One region of the Cytobacillus sp. OWB-43 genome, then DNA from elsewhere that is predicted to be linked to it. Evidence: riboswitches for the same ligand, from Rfam matches in the RefSeq annotation. Region 1 holds a riboswitch; each other region holds the start of a gene.
The links. A riboswitch is a leader RNA that binds a small molecule or an ion and turns the genes downstream of it on or off. The one in region 1 is predicted to bind cobalamin.
Positions count from the first base shown of each region.

Region 1 (5,112 bases):
CAGATGTGACCGGTATAAGACCACTTAGCATCTTTAAAACTGTCGACTTGCCGCTCCCATTCGGTCCAAGTATGCCGAATAACTGTCCTTTCTCTACTTCAAAGGAAACATCATGAATGACCTGCTTGCCTCCATAACCACCGTTAATTTTTCGTAAGCTATACATCATCACATTATCCTCTGCCTTCCGCTCTTCTTTTAATTAGAATGATAGCAAAAACTGGTGCACCAATTAACGCAGTAATGACACCAATAGGTAACTCAGTAGGTGAAATGACTGTTCTTGCAAATAAATCAGCAAGTATTAAAAACCCCGCACCTGTCATCATCGATAAAGGAAGCAAGTGTCTATGGTCTGGTCCCCATAGCAATCTGGTCAGATGCGGAATGACTAAGCCGACAAATCCGATTGTACCTGACACTGCTACAGCGGCACCAGTTAAAATCGATCCGGCAATTAAGACCATCATCTTACGTTTCTGTACATTCACCCCGATATGACGAGCTCTTTCTTCGCCGAATGACATCGCATTTAATTCCTTGCTATTGGCAATGAGCATCGCAGAACCAATGATAAAGAAAGGAAGGATGATTTGAACATAGTCCCAACCTCTCATCGATACGCTTCCTAACAACCACCCAATAATCTGTCTCAGTTCATCCCCGGTTAAAGCAATCATTAAGGAAATAAATGCACCTAGAAAAGAACTGAAGATAATACCGGTTAAAATGATTGTCTCTACTCTCATGCCACGATCAATTTGTCGCGCAAAGAAAAGGACAACAATTATCGTTAGAAAAGCTGTTGTAATACTAAATAACGGTAAAGTAAAGGTGCCAACAAACGGAATGGATAAACCGAGAAAGATCGTTAATACAGCACCAACAGAAGCTCCTGAAGACACCCCCAATGTATAAGGGTCTGCTAAAGGGTTCCTTAATAAACCTTGAAAGGCAGCACCTGCTATTGCAAGTGATGCCCCGACGAAGCCCGCCAATACTACTCTAGGCAAGCGAATATTCATAACAATATTACTATGCATTGGATTAACATCATTACTTATCGGTAAACGTAAGATTTCCGCTCCAATGATATTGAATATATCTAACGGTAGCACTGAAACAGTCCCTATAGAAATCCCCATCATCATTGCTACACATAAGAAAACGAACGCACAGAGATAAGCAACACCTCTATTATTTAAATACTTCTGGGTAAATCGCTTTTGCAAGCTCCTCTACTCCTTCTACAAGTCTAGGACCTGTACGAGTTACCTTATCAGAGTGCACATCATAGACTTGCTTCTCTTTAACGGCTGTTACATCTTGCCAACCTTCTCGACTTAAAAGGGTTTCTACCGCATTTTCCGTATAATACCCGTATGTAGTGATAATCACATCAGGATTTTTTTCGATGACAGCTTCCTCGTCAATTTGTGGCCACCCTTCTTCTTCAATTACATTTTCCGCTTGGATTAAATTGAGCATATCATCAATAAATGTTTTTTGACCGGCAGTATATAAAGAAGGAGCTGCAGAGATTTCTACAAAGACAGATTTTTTCTCTTCAACAGACTTTGCTTTTTCTTCAATTTCTGCCAAACGGGTTTTCATTTCCTCAACTGTTTGATTTGCTTCTTCTGTTGCTCCTGTTGCTTTACCAATCATTTCTATGGAATCATATACTTCTTCAAAATTCTGTGCATCATTGACAATAAGAACAGGAATACCAGCATCTCTTAATTGATCTAAGCCTTCAGTACTATTATGCGCTCCTGAATTATGTGCTAATACAACATCTGGATTTAAAGCAATAATTGCTTCTACATTAAATTCTTGTCCACCGATTTTTTCAATATCAGCTACTTCTTCTGGATAATTATCAAAATCAGATACACCGACTACCTTCTCACCTAACCCTAATTCGAAAGCGATTTCAGTATTACTCGGGATTAATGAAACAATCGCTTCTGGTTCCTCTTCAATCACCACTTCTTGATCCGCAGCATCCGTTAATGTTACAGGAAAAGCGCTAGTTTCAGTACTCTCTTCAACCTTCTCTTCTCCATCTTTTTTCGGTTCAGCTGTGTCATTCCCACATCCAGCAAGAATACCTGCTGATAGTAGAATCGAGACTAAAAATAAATACCATTTCTTCATGATTGACCCTCCTTAAAATATAAAACATCCCCATTAGTAGGAGATGTTTGGAAGGAATAATCACGACAAAGAAGCCTTACCAAACACCCCCTATCCTCGTAGGTTACAGTGTTTATGGAAGATAGGCAGGTTTCCTGGCTTATGGTTTATAATCAAAGGCTCCTCCTATACAACATATATAGGAGTTTTCTTTGTTTATTAACCAGTTACAGTGGCGGGACCGCATTGGTTTTACACCAATTTCCCCTATTAAGTCAAAAATTGACACCTATTTCCTTAAATCTACAATTTTCTGTCGATTTTATTATACCTTATCATATTTTGTGGTGCATTATTATTTTTATGAATCAGTTACTTGCCATTCTTTCAGTTTTTTATCAAAAACCAATCTCGCGTCTGGAGTGGCTTCCTTCCTCATTGCTTCGAACTCATCATACATATCATCCATATTAGCGAAATCTCCAACTGTCCAGAGCGGTATATTAATTTTTGTACGTGTCTGCTCACTCTGTTCAAAAGAAATTACCAGGCCTTCCTTCATTAAATTTCTTAATGCCATTAACGCGCCTTCTGGAACTTGCGGATATGTTTTTTTCTTTTTTAGGCCTAATAAAGATTTTTCTACTTTTAAATGCTCCATCTTCATAGCAGCAACGTCGCCAAGCATTTTGTAAAAGTCCTGCCAGTCTCGGTAATAGACCTTATTTAACCAACCGTCATCATGCGCTAAATAACAATAACGATTGCTTAAATGGTTATAGAAAGGTTTCTTTAAATGCTCCTTTACATGACTAAGATATAGGAGCTCAGCAATTGCTTGAGCAGGCAATTCATTTAACGATTCTTCCTCCTCGAAATCTATCCAGCAAAAATCACCATAACTATAAACATCTTCGTTTATTAGTGCTGGCAGGTCTTCATGAGCCACCCAATCAAACATGGTATGTACATTCAGTTCCCCATTATCATACTGATGCTTCACTAATAGAAGATGCCCTGTCCTGTTCTGTAATGATTGCATAAACTCAGAAAATTCAATTCCATAAGAAATAACGGACTGGTCCTTTTCGTTTAATAAGATATAGATGAGATCTCGAACACTATGATTTTTCTTTCGCAATTTAGAAACCTCCGAACTGAAAATAGAAAGACGAAGAGCAAATTCAATAGTACCACCTTAGTTATTACCCTCATACCACACACAATTTCGTTTTACTGCAATAATTTATACTAACTACATGTAAATCATAAACAACCGATACAATGCGTCATTTCATCCATTTCATTTTAGCAAAGATAAGGAAATACGATTATTAAAAAAACATTACAAAATAACTATTTCAATTCCTGAGTTTTGTTCATACCCTAAAAAAACCTTTTTATATCAAACCAATGATAACAATCCACTTCTAACACATACTATGAAAATAACTAATGGATTAGCATACAATCTTAACTTTTAAATCATACATTACTTTAAGAAATCATGATTTTCCCAGTAAAAGAATGGTAAGATAAGCATATAATCTCCGTTTACAATTTAAGGTATATCCTCGGTTGAAAGGACTTGAGCTTTATGATTCAGACGATGACAGAAAACCAAATCGCTTTATTGATCATCAAAGCATTAAAAGATAATAAACAAAAAGAATTTAACAGGATTTTAGATGAACTGCAACCGTATGATATTGCTCAAGCTTATGATCATCTGCCTGAAAAGCATAAGAAGCGCTTCTTATTATTTATGACTGCTGACCGCCTTGCCCAGTTGCTAGAGGAATTGAATAAAGACATGCAGCTTGAGGTTTTAAATAAATTAGAAAATGAGAAAACAGGAAAAGTCTTGGATCTAATGGACAATGACGACCTCGCCCTTTTACTTCATGATATGTCAGCTGAGAAAATAGAAGGTCTCCTTGCCGGTATGAAACAAAGTGAATCTCGCATCATTCAGAATATGATGACCTATCCACCAGAAACTGCCGGGCGCTTAATGACTAACCGTTTTGTATGGATTCGTGATTATTACACAGTCCGAGAAGCAGTAGAGAAGTTAAAATCCTTTGCAGAATATGCTGAAACGATTAATTATTTATACGTGATAGATCAAGACAGAAAATTAGTTGGGGTTGTCTCTCACCGTGACTTACTAATCGCAGAGCCCCTCGAGGTTATCCAAGACATTATGTATGAACGGGTCATCTCAGCTGCAGTGACGACAGACCAAGAAGAAGTTGCAAACATGGTCTTAAAATATGATTTTCTTGCTATTCCAATTGTGAATGAAGAAAATGTGCTAATGGGTATTGCCACTGTTGATGACTTGATGGATGTTGTTGTCCAAGAAGCGAATGAAGATATTGAAAAACTATCCGCTTCCGGTAAGGCAATTGACTTTGATACGAAAGCTTTCGTCGCCGCTTATCGAAGGTTACCGTGGCTCATCCTTTTATTATTCATCGGCATTATTTCAGGCAGTATCATAAGCGGGTATGAGGCTACTTTATCGCAAGTCGTAGCCCTCGCCTTTTTCATGCCCATGATTTCTGGTATGACAGGTAACACAGGTACGCAATCATTAGCTGTAGTTGTCCGAGGGCTTGTATCCAATGATTTAAATAAAAAAGTGGTTACGAAACTGATTCTTAGGGAATTAGGGGTAGGCGTGATTATTGGTGTCACTTGTGGTATTTTAATCGCACTGATTGCATTTTTTTGGCAAGGAAATATTTATTTAGGCTTAGTTGTCGGAGTTTCCCTACTTCTTACTTTAATTATCGGGACACTTTCGGGAGCAACTATTCCTTTACTATTATACAAATTCGGGATAGACCCAGCCATAGCTTCCGGGCCTCTTATTACAACATTAAATGACATTTTCTCACTTGTTACGTATTTTGGTATTGCCACAATGTTTATTTCCTACTTAACTTAACATTACTTTTTTATTTT
Region 1 covers NZ_JAYEFF010000005.1:221,696-226,807, reverse strand. Annotated here, with positions in the region: gene U9M49_RS17885 (heme ABC transporter ATP-binding protein) at 1-166, opposite strand, end outside; gene U9M49_RS17880 (FecCD family ABC transporter permease) at 174-1,232, opposite strand; gene U9M49_RS17875 (ABC transporter substrate-binding protein) at 1,198-2,160, opposite strand; cobalamin riboswitch at 2,267-2,447, opposite strand; gene U9M49_RS17870 (hypothetical protein) at 2,501-3,280, opposite strand; gene mgtE (magnesium transporter) at 3,737-5,095, shown strand.

Region 2 (5,112 bases), on a different contig from region 1:
AATGCAGCACGCGCTTTAAATACGTTAAATGACGAAGGTCTAATTACGATTGATGAAAACGCCGATCCACTAACAGTATCTGAAAAAGATGTGAAGGAGAATAAAAAGAATTTAGTTTTTCAACCGATTGAAGCAGGACAATTACCAAGATCTCTTGAGGGTGTGGATCTTGCTGCAGTTCCTGGTAACTTTGCGTTGGCAGCCGATATGGACTTATTAAGTGCATTAGCACTAGAAAATATGCTTGATGATTATCGCAACGTGGTTGCAGTTAAAGCAGACTTTGAAGATAAACAATATGCGAAAGACTTAAAAGAAGTGGTCGAGTCTGCAGAATTTGAAAAAATTATCGACGAAGAGTTTCAAGGATTTGGAAAGCCAGCGTGGATGGAATAACGAAGTAATAATAAGCAAGAAACCGGACAAAATTATATGGATTTGTCCGGTTTCTAATAATAGTTGTAGAATACTGTTAAACTTATCTGTGCATAATTTGTATTTTGGTCATTCCTGTACTTATGGATTGTCGAACAACTTTTTCATCCTGGTCATTGACGTTTTTCAACCATTTGTGAAATATTGGTTGTAAGCCGTAAAAGGAAGTGACTCTTCTATACATTTCATCTTTATTGAATTTTGTTTGATAAGATGCGAGAGCTTCTTTGGTGAATTGATCTCTGAAATCCCAATATAGCCCTGCAAAGTCAAACGCCGGGTCCCCTATTTGCGTATCTGTAAAGTCTATAATTCCTGATATTTCCTTTTTGCTTGGATGATAAAGGATATTGGCACTTGTTAGATCACCATGAATCACCACTTTTGCTTCTTTAAATTTTGACACCGCTAAAAACATTTTATCAATTTCTTCTTTTTCTGCGTCTTTTAAGAACGGAAATATTTTTTTAATCAGGGCTTGATGTAATTGCGCCCAATAATTTTCACTATGTAGTTCTTCTATATTACATTTCTTTGCTTCATCTATATCCAGACGATGTAATTCTGTAAGAAATGTTCCTAACCGCTTGGCTTCATATAAAGGAGGAGTAATCAATGAATGAGATAATGCTTGTCCTTTAATGAAGTGGTAAAAAACACCAATCATTTGTCCGTCTTTATTATAAAATGGAAGATAATTTGGTATTTCAATAATGGAAGAAAGATATGAGAGCTGGTGAAGTAGCTTTATTTCCTTTTTTATTTTCACTAATACTTGTTTTGTTTTTGGTATTCGGATGACATATGTTTGATTAACAATATAAATATGATGATCCCAACCAGAATGATTGCTTTCAATCTGTATTTCCTGAAGATGCGGGAGATGGTTTTTAATTAATTCCTTCATGGAACAGTCTCCTTTTTTATTATTTTGTATAAATCGTTTTTTTGAGGGGGAAAATAGGCGAGACATCTTATAAAAGGGGAGTGAAAGCAATGGAAAAAAAGTATGATAATCAAGTGGATGAGAAAATTATTGCTGCTCAAAATGAAGCTCAACAATACAATCAAATGGATACAGAATTAGAACAGTCAGAAGAAGTACAAGCAGCAATGGAGAAAAGTTATGAGTATGAAGTGACGAATCAACAACCGACATATGAACCGAATAAACCATTTTAATTAGAAAGAAGAGACTTCCATTACGTGGAGTCTCTTCTTTCATTATAGCAGACCTTATTTTACATTGATGCTGTTTGATGTGTCTGTTTACTCCCATTATGTTCGGTTCGTCCATAAACTAAAAAGTAAAGAATAATTGAAGCAATCGACACTATCCCCATGTAAATGTATAACATACTGTAGCCAGTTATAGGAATCAGTAAACCTAATAAATAGGGTCCAAAACCTAAACCACCATCGAGAAAGATAAAGAAGGTGGAAGTAGCTAGCCCCATGCGATGGGATGGCGTTAATTTGACCGCAATCGCTTGTGTACAAGACTGCATATTACCAAAGCCTAAGCCAATCAAAGCCCCCGCCACTAATAACATAACACCATTTGATGAATTACTAAGTAAGAATAGACCTACTCCAAATAAAATGAACGCTGGATACATCACGTAATTTGCCCCTTTGCTGTCCATTAATTTACCAGTGAAAGGACGGGATAGTAAGACAGCGATGGCATAGACAAAGAAGAAAAAGCTAGCAGCATTTACTAAGTCCTTTTCAATTGCATAAAAGTTAATAAAAGACAAGACGCTTGAATAACAAAATGCGACTGTTAATGTGACGAGTGCAATTGGAAGTGCCTTTGGTTCAATAAAGCTAGATAATTGAAAAACAGATGATTGAAATTGAGCTTTTTGATCTTCAGTTAACTCTTTCACATTCACAGTTAACCCGATAAGTAGGCCAATAATACCAAGAATCAAACAAAAAATGAAAATCGTATGAAAAGTTGTGTATTGACTCATTAACATACCGATAAAAGGTCCTATTGCTGTCGCTAAAGTATTACTCATACTAAAATAGCCGATTCCTTCACCTTTCCTTGTTTGCGGTATAACTGAAGCGACAATTGTACCACTTGCTGTACTTGCCATCCCTAATGTTAAACCGTGGATAAAGCGGGTAATAAGTAAGAAATTGACATCAATTTCAATAAAATAAAGACTTGTTGATAAACTAAATAATAGTAAGCCAATGATTAAAGTCTTCTTCCGTCCAATACGATCAATATATTTACCGATAAACAATCTTCCTACCAATGTTCCTATAATAAATATGCCAGTAACTAAGCCAGCTTGGCTGGCGGTCGCATGATGTGCTTCAACGGCATACACCGCAATCGTAACCATTAATAAATAAAACACTAATGTTAGAAAAAAGTTTACGGAAGAAACGGTGATAAAGTCCTTGGTCCATAATTTTTCTTTTGTTGAACTCATATTCTTTTCTTCCTCCTTACAAATTGCTTTTAATACTATCAAAAATACGAATACATTCTTCTTGTTCCTCAGGTGTGATTCCCTCTAATATTTCCATTTCGAACTGATCAATCGGAATGCGGATTTTTTTGTATATGCGTTCACCTTCGTTCGTTATTTTCATTTTCTTTTCACGTTTATCCATGCTTGGGATTTTTTCTACATATCCATATTCCTCAAGCTGATTTATGGTCCTCGTAACTGTTGGCTTTTCGACACCTTGATATGCAGCAATCTCTACTAAAGTTGTTGGACCAAAATGGTAGAGATAATAAAGGATTGTCCACTGTGCCCGTTGTAATTGATGTTTCGTTAATAAGCTGTTCAGTCTATTCTCAAAAGGGCGATAAAGCATCATAAAGTGATGAAAGAACCTTTGGCTAGCAATAATAATATTCACCTCATTTAAAATAGTTATCAATGGTAACTAATATACTATAACAAAAAGCCGTCTTGTCTGTCTATGGGCGATAGATTTTTTTCTGTAAAATGGTAAATGTTATGTTAAAATTGTATTTCTTTTAAGATATGTTTGTAGGCGACATTTAAATTGTTATAATAAAAAGTGTTAATTTTAAAGTGAAAAGTAGTGCGATTAAGAAAATAATTGTCAATTTTCTAAAATATTGATATATTTAAATAGAACAATTGAATATTTTCAAAAATAGGTGTAAATAGAATGCTCGCTTGTCTATTTACTTAAAAGGGAAGTACGGTTGGATTCCGTCGCTGTCCCGCAACTGTATTTGCGAGTGATATGAAAGATACCACTGTTTCCTAAAATTGGAGATGGGAAGGTTTCGTATCATGTTGACCATAAGCCAGGAGACCTGCCTGTTTAGTGTAAACATCAATTCCTACGTGGATATAGGAGGTGTTAAGTACGGGTAATGAATACATGCCAAGGTCGCATGTTTATTTTAGTATTCGTTTGAACTTAACAACTTCTTTCTAGAAGTTGTTTTTTTAATGGATTGATATGGTAAAAAGGTGAGCAAGAACGGAGGAAAAAGCTTTGTTTGGAACCGTTCCTTATTATGTGAACATAATGAAATCAACGATCATGATGAACAGCTATTCTGCTGAGAGTTATAGTTTAAAAAGAGTATTAGATCAGTATAAAGAAGACATCCGAACACTCTCTGTAGAAGAAGAGAAGATCCAAATATATTTAAGGAATGCTGAAAGGGCTTACAGCATTGTCAGGCACGATGTAATTGGATGGGAGGAAAATGATTGTGAGCATGGAGGAGAAGTATATACCAGGGTTAGAGGGAATCATAGCTTCTGAGACCAGCATCTCATTTTTAGATACTGTTCATGGAGAGATTGTCATAAAAGGTTATGACTTAATTCAACTTTCAAAAACGAAAAGCTATTTAGATATTATCCATTTACTTCTAGAAGATCAATTACCAACAGACGAGGAAAAAAATTCATTAGCTAATACGTTAAAGTCCTATTATGAAATACCGACGGCCGTAATGGAGGTTTTTACTCATTTACCAAAAGGAACACATCCAATGGATGGGCTCCGCACTGGCATCTCAAGCTTGGCTGGGTATGATACGACCTTAGAAGATAGGTCGAAGCAAGCAAATAAGGAAAGAGCTTATCGTCTACTTGGCGGAGTTCCGACAATTGTAGCTAACAGTTATCGTATATTACAAGGTCTGGAGAGAATTGAACCGGATAAAACCCTATCATATAGTGCCAACTTTTTCTATATGTTAACTGGTAGAGTACCTTCCGATTTAGAAGAAAGAGTATTTGACCAATCATTACTTTTATATAGTGAACATGAAATGCCAAACTCAACATTTGCAGCAAGAGTAATTGCTTCCACGCAATCCGATCTATTTGGAGCGTTAACGGGCGCAGTTGCAAGTTTAAAAGGTAGCTTGCATGGCGGTGCAAATGAAGCGGTTATGTACATGTTGAATGAAGCGGAAAGTGTCGCTGGCTTGGAAGGTCTCTTCTATAAAAAACTATTTAAAAAAGAAAAGATTATGGGCTTTGGTCATAGAGTTTATATGAAAAAAATGGACCCAAGAGCATTAATGATGAAGGAAGCTCTACAGGAGTTATCCATACAAAATGGAGATGATTCGTTGCTTCGAAAATGTGAAGCAGGAGAAAGAATCATGGAAGTTGAGAAAGGGCTATACCCTAATTTAGATTATTA
Region 2 covers NZ_JAYEFF010000003.1:163,469-168,580, forward strand. Annotated here, with positions in the region: gene U9M49_RS13475 (MetQ/NlpA family ABC transporter substrate-binding protein) at 1-396, shown strand, start outside; gene U9M49_RS13480 (aminoglycoside phosphotransferase family protein) at 479-1,342, opposite strand; gene U9M49_RS13485 (hypothetical protein) at 1,432-1,617, shown strand; gene U9M49_RS13490 (MFS transporter) at 1,677-2,888, opposite strand; gene U9M49_RS13495 (MarR family winged helix-turn-helix transcriptional regulator) at 2,905-3,348, opposite strand; cobalamin riboswitch at 3,577-3,780, shown strand; gene U9M49_RS13500 (hypothetical protein) at 3,943-4,218, shown strand; gene mmgD (citrate synthase) at 4,163-5,112, shown strand, end outside.
Region 2: another riboswitch for cobalamin. It lies ahead of U9M49_RS13500 (hypothetical protein); the one in region 1 lies ahead of U9M49_RS17875 (ABC transporter substrate-binding protein).

Region 3 (5,112 bases), on a different contig from region 1:
GGGAACAGCATATTAAAAAGCAGCAAAAGAAATTTATCGCTGCTGCTATCCTTTCTCTACCATTACTTTGGACGATGGTTGGGCATTTTGAATTCACTTCATTCATTTTTCTACCAGATTTTTTAATGAACCCTTGGATACAGTTAATTTTGGCGACACCTGTACAATTTATTATCGGTTGGCAATTTTATACTGGTGCATATAAATCATTGAAATCTGGTAGCGCGAATATGGATGTACTTGTTGTATTAGGTACTTCTGCAGCTTACTTTTATAGTTTGTTTCTAACATTACAATCGATGAATGCAACACATGGTCATCATGTTGAGCTCTATTATGAAACGAGTGCGATTATTATTACCCTTATTTTGTTAGGGAAATTATTTGAAGCACGTGCAAAAGGAAGATCATCAGAAGCAATAAAAAAATTAATGAATTTAAAGGCTAAAAAAGCCGTTGTATTAAAAGAAGGGAAGGAAACCATTGTCCCTGTTGAGCAAGTAATGCAAGGCGATATGGTTATCATTAAGCCTGGTGACAGAATTCCTGTAGATGCAGTAATCATTGAAGGGCATTCAGCAGTTGACGAATCAATGTTAACAGGAGAAAGCGTGCCAGTTGATAAGAAAGCTGGTGATGAAGTAATAGGAGCAACTGTAAACAAAAATGGCCATTTAACAGTTGAAGCAACAAAGGTTGGAAAAGATTCAGCGCTTGCGCAAATTATTAAAGTAGTCGAGCAAGCACAAGGGTCAAAAGCACCTATTCAGCGGTTAGCCGATAAGATTTCGGGCATCTTTGTTCCCATTGTGGTAGCTATTGCCCTTGTTACCTTCTGTATATGGTTTCTTTTCTTGCAACCGGGTGATGTAGCTAGTGCGTTAGAAAAAATGATTGCTGTACTCGTCATTGCTTGTCCTTGTGCACTAGGATTAGCGACGCCTACTTCAATTATGGCAGGGTCTGGCCGTTCAGCCGAGATGGGTGTTTTATTTAAAGGTGGAGAGCATCTCGAGATGACACATGAAATTACAACTGTTGTGGTTGATAAAACAGGTACTGTTACAAATGGTCAGCCTGTATTAACCGATATCATAGTCGAGCCTGGAACAAATGAGGCCCATTTCCTTTCCATTGTTGCTGCGAGTGAGAAGTCATCTGAACACCCTCTTGCTGAAGCCATTGTGAAAGGGTTAGAGGAGAGAAATATAGAAAAAGTAAAAAGTGAATATTTCGAAGCGCTACCGGGTTATGGTATCTCTGCGAAAGTTACAGGAAAAGATGTACTGATTGGTACAGTTAGATTAATGGTAGAGAATGGGATAGACTCCTCTTGGTTCTCGAAACAAATGAAAGAATTAGAAGGTGAAGGAAAAACAGCTATGCTTGTGGCTATTAACGGTAGAGCAAAAGGCCTCCTTGCTGTAGCTGATACGATAAAAGATTCATCAAACGAAGCGATTCAAAGGCTACATGATATGGGGTTAGAAGTTATTATGATGACTGGAGATAACCAGTTAACCGCACAAGCCATTGCTAAAGAAGTAGGTATATCAAAAGTCATTGCAGAAGTCTTACCAGAAACGAAAGCAGAAGAAGTAAGAAAGCTACAAAGTCAAGGGAAAAAGGTAGCGATGGTAGGAGATGGTATTAACGATGCCCCAGCATTAGCAACTGCCGATATCGGCATGGCTATCGGTACAGGTACAGATATTGCCATGGAAGCAGGAGACATTACACTTATGCGTGGTGATCTAAATAGTATTGCTGATGCAATCATGATGAGTAAAAAAACCATTCGTAATATTAAACAGAATCTTTTTTGGGCGTTTGGCTATAATACAATCGGTATTCCTATTGCAGCTGCAGGTTTCTTAGCACCATGGTTAGCAGGTGCTGCGATGGCGTTTAGCTCTGTGTCCGTTGTATTAAATGCACTTCGTTTGCAACGTGTAAGATAAAAATAACAAGTTCCGTATGAATTTCTATAAAACATTCTATACAATAAACTGAATGAGAAAAACAAGCTAATTTAAATAGTTAGTTTGTTTTTCTATTTTTATAGAAGACATGAAGAAGATTGGTAAAAAAATTTTGTCCTTTAAGATAAATTATTTTCTTTTAATATGGAATATACCTTTAATTAATTTTTGCCCCACAACTTTAACACCATTGATTTATTTCAACAATTCTATGATTTTTTAATTTATTTACCAAAAAACTATTACTTTTCTGGTTTAAGCATACTCGTTTGAAGGTAAAAAAGTAGAGTTGGTCAGCTTGAACAATTTTTAATGGATTTCAAGACTTTTTTACACAAATAAGAAATGCTATTATTTATTATGGTCTTAAATTTACCGCTAAAAGAACGAAATGTATATTTTAGATTTAGATAAAAGAAATAAATTGTATTCTATGAAATGATGTGATATGATTACTCATACAATCTCAGATACAATATATAGTTATTTTTTTACTTCTTAACAACTACATATAGTAATTGGTTGAAGGAGTCCAAATGGACTTAAAATGGGAATCCGGATAAGCCGGAGCTGTACCCGCAACTGTAAGTGTGACGAAAAGAGGAAACCACTGTTCTTTTGAAAGAATGGGAAGGCTCTTAGTAGATTGATACACAAGCCAGGATACCTGCCTTCTTAATCAAAAGTTTCAATTCTTCGGGGCTTGAGAAGATGAAACGACAGTTGATGAAAAGAGTGTATTGTACACTTGTATTTATACTGTCGTTTGATCCGCTCAAGGTGTAACTGGGGCGGTTTTTTTTATGCCTAAATTTGATAGAAATAGTTTGAAGGAGGAAGGAATTTGAAAACAATGATTGATACGACAGTCAATTTTGAACAATTATATCAACAATTCAACAACTTACCAATTAGTGCGTTAGAAAAGCGTGCAGATCAATTAAATCACTTAGAGTTAGATAGTTTCTACGATCAGTTAATACTAGAATGTCTTTCTTACATAAATGTTAATGAACCTGATTGGACATATGTGGCTGCCCATTTATATTTAAAGAAGATTTATCAACAAGCAGCTGAGAACCGAGGGTACAGTGGTCAGGCTTATGGTGATTTTCATTCTTTAATTCAACAATTAAGTGATATTGATATTTATAGTCCTATTTTATTATCTAGTTATACAAAAGAAGAAATTGATGAATTAGGCAAAGAAATTGTCCCTGAAAGAGATCAGCTCTTTACTTATCTCGGGATCAAAATGCTTACGGATCGTTATGTAGCAAAAGATCGCCAAAAGAGGATTTTTGAATTGCCTCAAGAACGCTGGATGGTTATTGCAATGATTCTTATGCATCAAGAAGAAAAAAATCGGCTGCAATTAGTAAAAGAAGCTTACTGGGCAATGAGTAACTTATTTATGACCGTAGCTACACCAACTTTATCTAATGCAGGTAAGAATTGGGGACAACTATCTAGCTGCTTTATCGAAACAGTTGATGATAGTCTAGATTCAATTTATGACAGTAATACAGACATTGCTGCACTATCTAAAAATGGTGGTGGAATCGGCGTTTATTTAGGTAAGATTCGTAGTAGAGGTAGTATGATTAAAGGGTTCAAAGGCGCTTCATCTGGGGTGCTTCCATGGATGAAACAACTAAATAATACAGCTGTAAGTGTCGATCAACTTGGACAAAGACAAGGGGCAATTAGCGTTTATTTAGACGTTTGGCACAAGGATATCTTCTCTTTCCTTGATGCAAAGTTAAATAATGGTGATGAAAGATTACGTACACATGATTTATTTACCGGTGTATGTCTACCTGATTTATTCATGGAAAAAGTAGAAGAGCGTAGTAACTGGTATTTATTTGACCCACATGAGGTTCGACAAAAAATGGGCTTCTCACTAGAAGATTATTATGATGAAGAAGTTGGTGCAGGTACTTTTAGAATGAAATATCTAGAATGCGTCAATAATGAAGAGCTATCGAAGAAGGAAATTCCTGCTATCGATATTATGAAGTCTATCATGCGTAGTCAATTAGAAACTGGAACACCATTTATGTTCTATCGGGATGAAGTGAACCGTATGAATGCAAACGCACATGCAGGTATGATCTATTGTACAAATCTTTGTACTGAAATCGTTCAAAATCAAAGTGTAACAACAAGAGAAGAAGAGTATACAAAAGATGGTAAAATTGTCATCGAGAAAACACCTGGAGATTTCGTCGTATGTAACCTGTCTTCTATTAACCTTGCCAAAGCAGTGAATGAAGCAGTCATAGAACGATTGATTCCTATTCAAGTAAGAATGCTGGACAATGTAATTGATATTAATAAAATCCCTGTTATCCAAGGGCAGTTAACGAATAAAAAATATCGCGCGATTGGCTTAGGTACTTTCGGCTGGCATCATTTATTAGCTACTAATAAGGTCGTTTGGGAAAGCCCTGAATCATTAGAATTTGCAGACCGACTTTACGAGAAAATTGCTTACTTAACAATTGAAAGTTCTATGAATCTAGCTGAGGAAAAGGGAGCCTACCCCGCATTCAATGGTTCAGATTGGCAAACAGGTGCCTATTTCGAAAAAAGAGATTACCTGAATGCTGATAGCGAACTTGATTGGCAAGGACTAATGGAAAAAGTGAGAGCAAAAGGAATTAGAAACGGCTATTTACAAGCGGTAGCACCAAATGCGTCAACTGCATTAATTGCAGGTAGTACACCGAGTATTGATCCAATCTTCAACAAGCAATACTCAGAGGAGAAAAAAGACTATCGTATTCCTGTAACTGCACCAGACCTAAACGCTCAAACTACGTGGTACTATAAATCTGCTTACCATATCGATCAAAAATGGAGCATTGCTCAAAATGCGAAACGTCAAAAGCATATTGACCAAGCAGTGTCATTTAATCTTTATATTAAAAATACGATTAAAGCTAAAGAATTATTAGATCTTCACGTATCGGCATGGAAAAACAGGCTGAAAACAACGTATTATTTACGTTCTACTTCCACAGATATTGAAGATTGTGAATCATGCTCTAGCTGATTTCACCGAGAGGAGAATGAAATAAATGAACACTTTAAATAAACGTCCCATTATGAATCATGAAGCACC
Region 3 covers NZ_JAYEFF010000001.1:1,277,111-1,282,222, reverse strand. Annotated here, with positions in the region: gene U9M49_RS06170 (heavy metal translocating P-type ATPase) at 1-1,961, shown strand, start outside; cobalamin riboswitch at 2,492-2,672, shown strand; gene U9M49_RS06165 (ribonucleoside-diphosphate reductase subunit alpha) at 2,836-5,043, shown strand; gene U9M49_RS06160 (ribonucleotide-diphosphate reductase subunit beta) at 5,069-5,112, shown strand, end outside.
Region 3: another riboswitch for cobalamin. It lies ahead of U9M49_RS06165 (ribonucleoside-diphosphate reductase subunit alpha); the one in region 1 lies ahead of U9M49_RS17875 (ABC transporter substrate-binding protein).

Region 4 (5,112 bases), 180 kb from region 1:
CTTTGCTTGAAATAACGGTGGAGACATTAATGTGAGGATACCAATCTCGTCAATCACTTTCCTGCTCATTGCATGTGGAATAGCAGTGAGAGAATTAACGGTGAGGTCCTCTCTTTTCAGTGCCATATTCAGAAGGTACTTAGCAGCACTCACAGAATGCAACGGATGGGCACGGTCGAGCAATATTTCTAAATCATTTAAAGCAATATCTGCCCCTTCTTCTACAGCATGTATAAAAGGGGTTAAATCTTCTGCTTTGATAACAAAATCACTATCTAAGAACAAACAGATATCTCCTGTACTGTGAAGCGCACCAATCGCTCTTGGAATGTTATGTCCGAGTGCCTGGTCAAACGCAATCACTTTCACACCTGACTTTTCTACCTTTTCCTTTGTTCGTTCATCTGCTCCATTTAACACAACAATGATTTCATCAATGCCTGCCTTCTTTACCTCAGCAATCACTTCAGCAATCGTATCCGGCTCCTTCCCTACAGGAATAATCGCACTATACTTCGCTCGTTTCTCTTCCTTTACCGAAAAGGCTTGTACATATTCCTTAAAAGATTGCCGATTTCGCCTGCCATCGTTTAAACCACCGCGATATCCTCTCTCTTCAATCAGTTGGGCCACTGCACGTAAATGGTCACCAATTATTAAACTTGTTGAAAATGAAAAAGAGGAGCCCGTAATCTTCTGTTGATGTTTCGGTCGAATCTTATTTGTAGCAATCACATCAATGGCTACTGGTGCACTCATCTTTAATTCTTTCATCACAGCTATACTATGAGCTAATGGCGGACAAGCTAAATTCTCCCAACCAATTGTATCAAGCGCTGATTTTTTCATCACATGAGGAACAGCGACTAAGGAATTAACGGATAACTCACCTTTACCTAAAAAATGATTAAGAGAGAACTTTGATACTGCTGTCGGATGTGGTCTAATGGGGCGCTTCATTGTCCAGCTTAAATCATTTAGGGCAATATCAGCCCCATCCTGAATGCCATCAAGCAGTGCTTGTAGCTCCTGTGCTCTAACGACAATATCACCATCAATAAAAAGAAGCGTATCTCCTTTTGCCTCCCTTGCACCAATTGCTCGTCCAATATCCACCCCTAGAGGTTCTTTATAAACAAGCTTTCTACATTCAAATGCTTCCGCTATTTTCTCCGATCCATCTGTTGAACCATTCAAAACAGCGATGATTTCATATGGCTCAATCTTCACTAACTCTTCTAAAACGGCTGACAACGTAGATTCTTCATTCTGAATGGGAATAATAACAGATAGATTCATAACACTTCACTTCTCTCCTTCAGCAAAATTAATAGTCTCCTTTGTGCTAACTATAGCCTTTTCCATCACAAACCCGAGAAAAACACTAAGTAATATCAATATATACAGCTTGGCCAATTTTGTTCTCGGACAAGTATACAATCTATGAAAGATGGTGCGATAGACAGGGTAGATTGGTTTAATTATGGGGGCATTGATCCGATTCGGCACTAAAAAATATATTATTACTATTCGTTAGGAGATGTTAAAGTAGATATATATGTATTTAAGGGGGAGTACAAATTGGAATTCGAGTTGAATTTTATTTGGATTGCCGCCGGTTTAGCATTACTTGGCTATTTCATAGGCAATGGGTTGAAGCAATTTAGTAGTAAAAATGAAGGTAATATGAATCATTTACTTGTGGAGCAAAGCCACCTTCATCTTTACTTTTATTTAAGTGAAGCTGACATGAAGGATCTATTACAGAAGCATCCTCACGCACCAAAAGTCATTCTTAATGGCAAGCATTATTACCATCTACATAAATTTCGCAAGTGGCTTGAATCTGATGATATATATCACTCATGAAGAATTTATTTTGACAGCTTCCATTTATTATGCTAATCTATCTGTAAAATTCAAAATATTATAAATATGTAATTCTCTTATTCAGAGAGGTGGAGGGACTGGCCCGATGAAACCCAGCAACCTTTAACAATTATTTGTTAAAAAGGTGCTAATTCCTGCAAAGTGTAATAGCTTTGGCAAATAAGAGAGGATAAAGACCTCTCTATTTTTAATTAGAGAGGTCTTTTGTATTTTCAAAACTTAATAACAAAGGCAACAGATGCATGATTGCTTAAAAGGGAAGCCCGGTGGAATGCCGGCACGGTCCCGCCACTGTGAAGGAGAGCGACTTATCATTGACCACTATTTCATAATAGAAATGGGAAGGGATAACGAGCGATAATCCGAAGTCAGGAGACCTGTCTGTTGTTTGCACTTAGACTCTACGGATGCATAGAGAGGAGTGATGAATACGTGTTGAGCAAATCAAATGGTCTCAACTCTAGTTAATATTGCGTATGAATCTCTCATTTAATAATAAATAGAGAGATTTTTTGTTGAGAAAATACAATCTAAAGGAGTGTTTAAATTGACTGAAGTAAAAAGCTCAAATGTAGGTTATCCAAGAATTGGCGAGAAGCGGGAGTGGAAGAAAGCTCTAGAACAATTTTGGAGTGGTAAGTTGAATAAAGAGACTTTTCTGCAACAAATGGAAGTCATTCGTTTATCCTCTCTCGAGAAACAAAAACAACTTGGCGTTGATCTCATCCCGGTTGGCGATTTCACACTGTATGATCATGTCCTTGATACAGCTGTGATGTTTGGACTTGTTCCTGAGCGTTTTACATACAGAGGTGGGAAGGTTGATATCGAAACGTATTTTGATATTGCCAGAGGGAACAAAGATGCCGTGGCAGCTGAAATGACCAAATGGTTTAACACAAACTATCACTACATCGTGCCAGAACTCAACAACCTCACGCCAACACTTGCTGAAAACCGGCCACTTGCCTTTTATAAAGAAGGAAAAGAGAAGCTTGAAATCGACGGGAAACCGGTTATCTTGGGCCCGATTACGTTTGTGAAATTATCAAAGGGCTATAAAGAAAGTGAATTCAAATCAATCGTCAATCAATTCGTTCCTCTTTATGCACAAATTTTAAAAGAATTACAGCAAGAAGGTGCCTTGTGGGTACAAATCGATGAACCTATTTTAGCAACTACCCTCACAGAAGAAGACATCTCACTCTATCAAGCAGTTTACCAAACATTACACCAGGCAGCACCACAGATAAATATCATTTTACAAACGTATTTTGAAAGCATCACTCATTTTGAAGCTGTTACCTCATTACCTGTGCAAGCGATCGGCCTTGATTTTGTCCATGATGCAGGTCAAAACCTCGCTTCTTTACAAAAATTCGGCTTCCCAAGTGATAAAGTATTAGCTGCAGGTCTCATCGATGGCCGTAATATCTGGGGCGCCAAACTTGATAATAAGCTCTCTCTTCTAGAAAAAATTACAGCAATTGTTCCGAAAGATCGCTTAATCATCCAGCCTTCATCCAGCTTATTGCATGTACCCGTTACAGTCAAAATTGAAGAAACACTAGATCATACATTAAAGACCGCACTCGCCTTTGCTGATGAAAAATTACAAGAAATCGTAGTGCTAACGAAAGGAATAAGAGAAGGAAAAGAGCAAATCCAAGATGAGATAAACGAGAGACGAACTGCTATCGAGGTGCTAAATCAATCTTCTATTAGAAACAATCAACAAGTACAAACAGCCATTCAAAACTTACCATCATCACTAGCAGAGCGCGAAGCACCTTATTCTGTTCGTCAAGCAACACAAAAAATAGCCTTCCAACTACCACTCCTACCTACAACAACGATTGGAAGCTTCCCACAAACACAGGAAGTGAGAAGAAATCGTTTAAAATGGCGTAAAGGAGAGTTAACTGCTACTGACTATCAAACATATATCAAAACGGAAATTAAAAAGTGGATTGATATTCAAGAAGAGCTAGGCCTTGATGTGTTTGTTCATGGCGAATTCGAGCGCACAGATATGGTCGAATACTTCGGTGAAAAATTAGCCGGATTCCAATTCACAAAATTCGGTTGGGTGCAGTCTTATGGCTCTCGTTGTGTCAAACCACCACTCATTTATGGAGATGTCTCATTTGAACAGCCAATGACAGTTGCAGAAACAGTCTATGCCCAGTCCTTAACAGATCACCCGGTAAAAGGTATGCTCACTGGTCCGATTACGATTTTAAACTGGTCATTTGTCCGCGACGATATCCCTCGTTACGAAGTCGCAAACCAAATTGCCCTTGCCCTTCGAGAAGAAGTAGAAGCACTAGAAGCAAATGGTATCCGGATGATTCAAGTAGACGAACCAGCCATTCGTGAAGGATTACCACTCAAACAAGAGAAGTGGGAAGATTATCTGAACGCTGCTGTTTATGCTTTTAGACTAGCCACCACTTCTGTCAGAAATGAAACACAAATTCATACGCATATGTGCTACTCCGATTTCGAAGACATTATCTCAAGCATTCAAGCACTCGACGCTGATGTCATCTCCATTGAAACATCAAGAAGCCACGGCGAACTCATTCACTCATTTGAAGAAAGCACCTACGAACAAGGTATCGGCTTAGGTGTATATGACATTCACAGCCCTCGGGTGCCACAACTCGACGAACTAACGAAAAACATCGACCGTGCCTTACAAGTACTAGACCCACAACTTTTCTGGATTAACCCTGACTGCGGCCTCAAAACAAGAGGCATGGACGAAACCGTCGCAGCCCTAACAGTCATGGTGCAAGCTGCCAAACTCTCGCGGGAAAAATTACTTGTAAAAAAAGGCGAATAAACAAACAGAAATCCGAACGATTATACATTCGTTCGGATTTCCTCGTTTAATAGTACAGTGTTTAGTTTCTTATCCATCTTCTTCTGATAAGAACCATGGTTAAATCTCTTTTCGTTAAATTCACCAATCACATTCCGTACCCGGACATTATGGATGATTAAGTTGCGATAAATCTCATTCTGCAAATAAGCATTAAACCAACTATAATCCTTTAACTTCCGCAGATTATTCGTCACATCTGCTTGCGTGACTTGTGTAATAAAAGGGGCGAAAGAAATAATACTTATCATATTTAGGAACAGCTTTTTCATAGTGGGTGCATCCTCTCTTATTTATTCACATTACTGTTGGTTGGGTATTTGTACCTTTTCGTT
Region 4 covers NZ_JAYEFF010000005.1:36,983-42,094, reverse strand. Annotated here, with positions in the region: partial or broken gene U9M49_RS16910 (glycosyltransferase family 2 protein) at 1-1,299, opposite strand, end outside; gene U9M49_RS16905 (DNA-binding protein) at 1,582-1,869, shown strand; SAM riboswitch class I at 1,944-2,056, shown strand; cobalamin riboswitch at 2,110-2,290, shown strand; gene metE (5-methyltetrahydropteroyltriglutamate--homocysteine S-methyltransferase) at 2,438-4,738, shown strand; gene U9M49_RS16895 (hypothetical protein) at 4,759-5,049, opposite strand.
Region 4: another riboswitch for cobalamin. It lies ahead of metE (5-methyltetrahydropteroyltriglutamate--homocysteine S-methyltransferase); the one in region 1 lies ahead of U9M49_RS17875 (ABC transporter substrate-binding protein).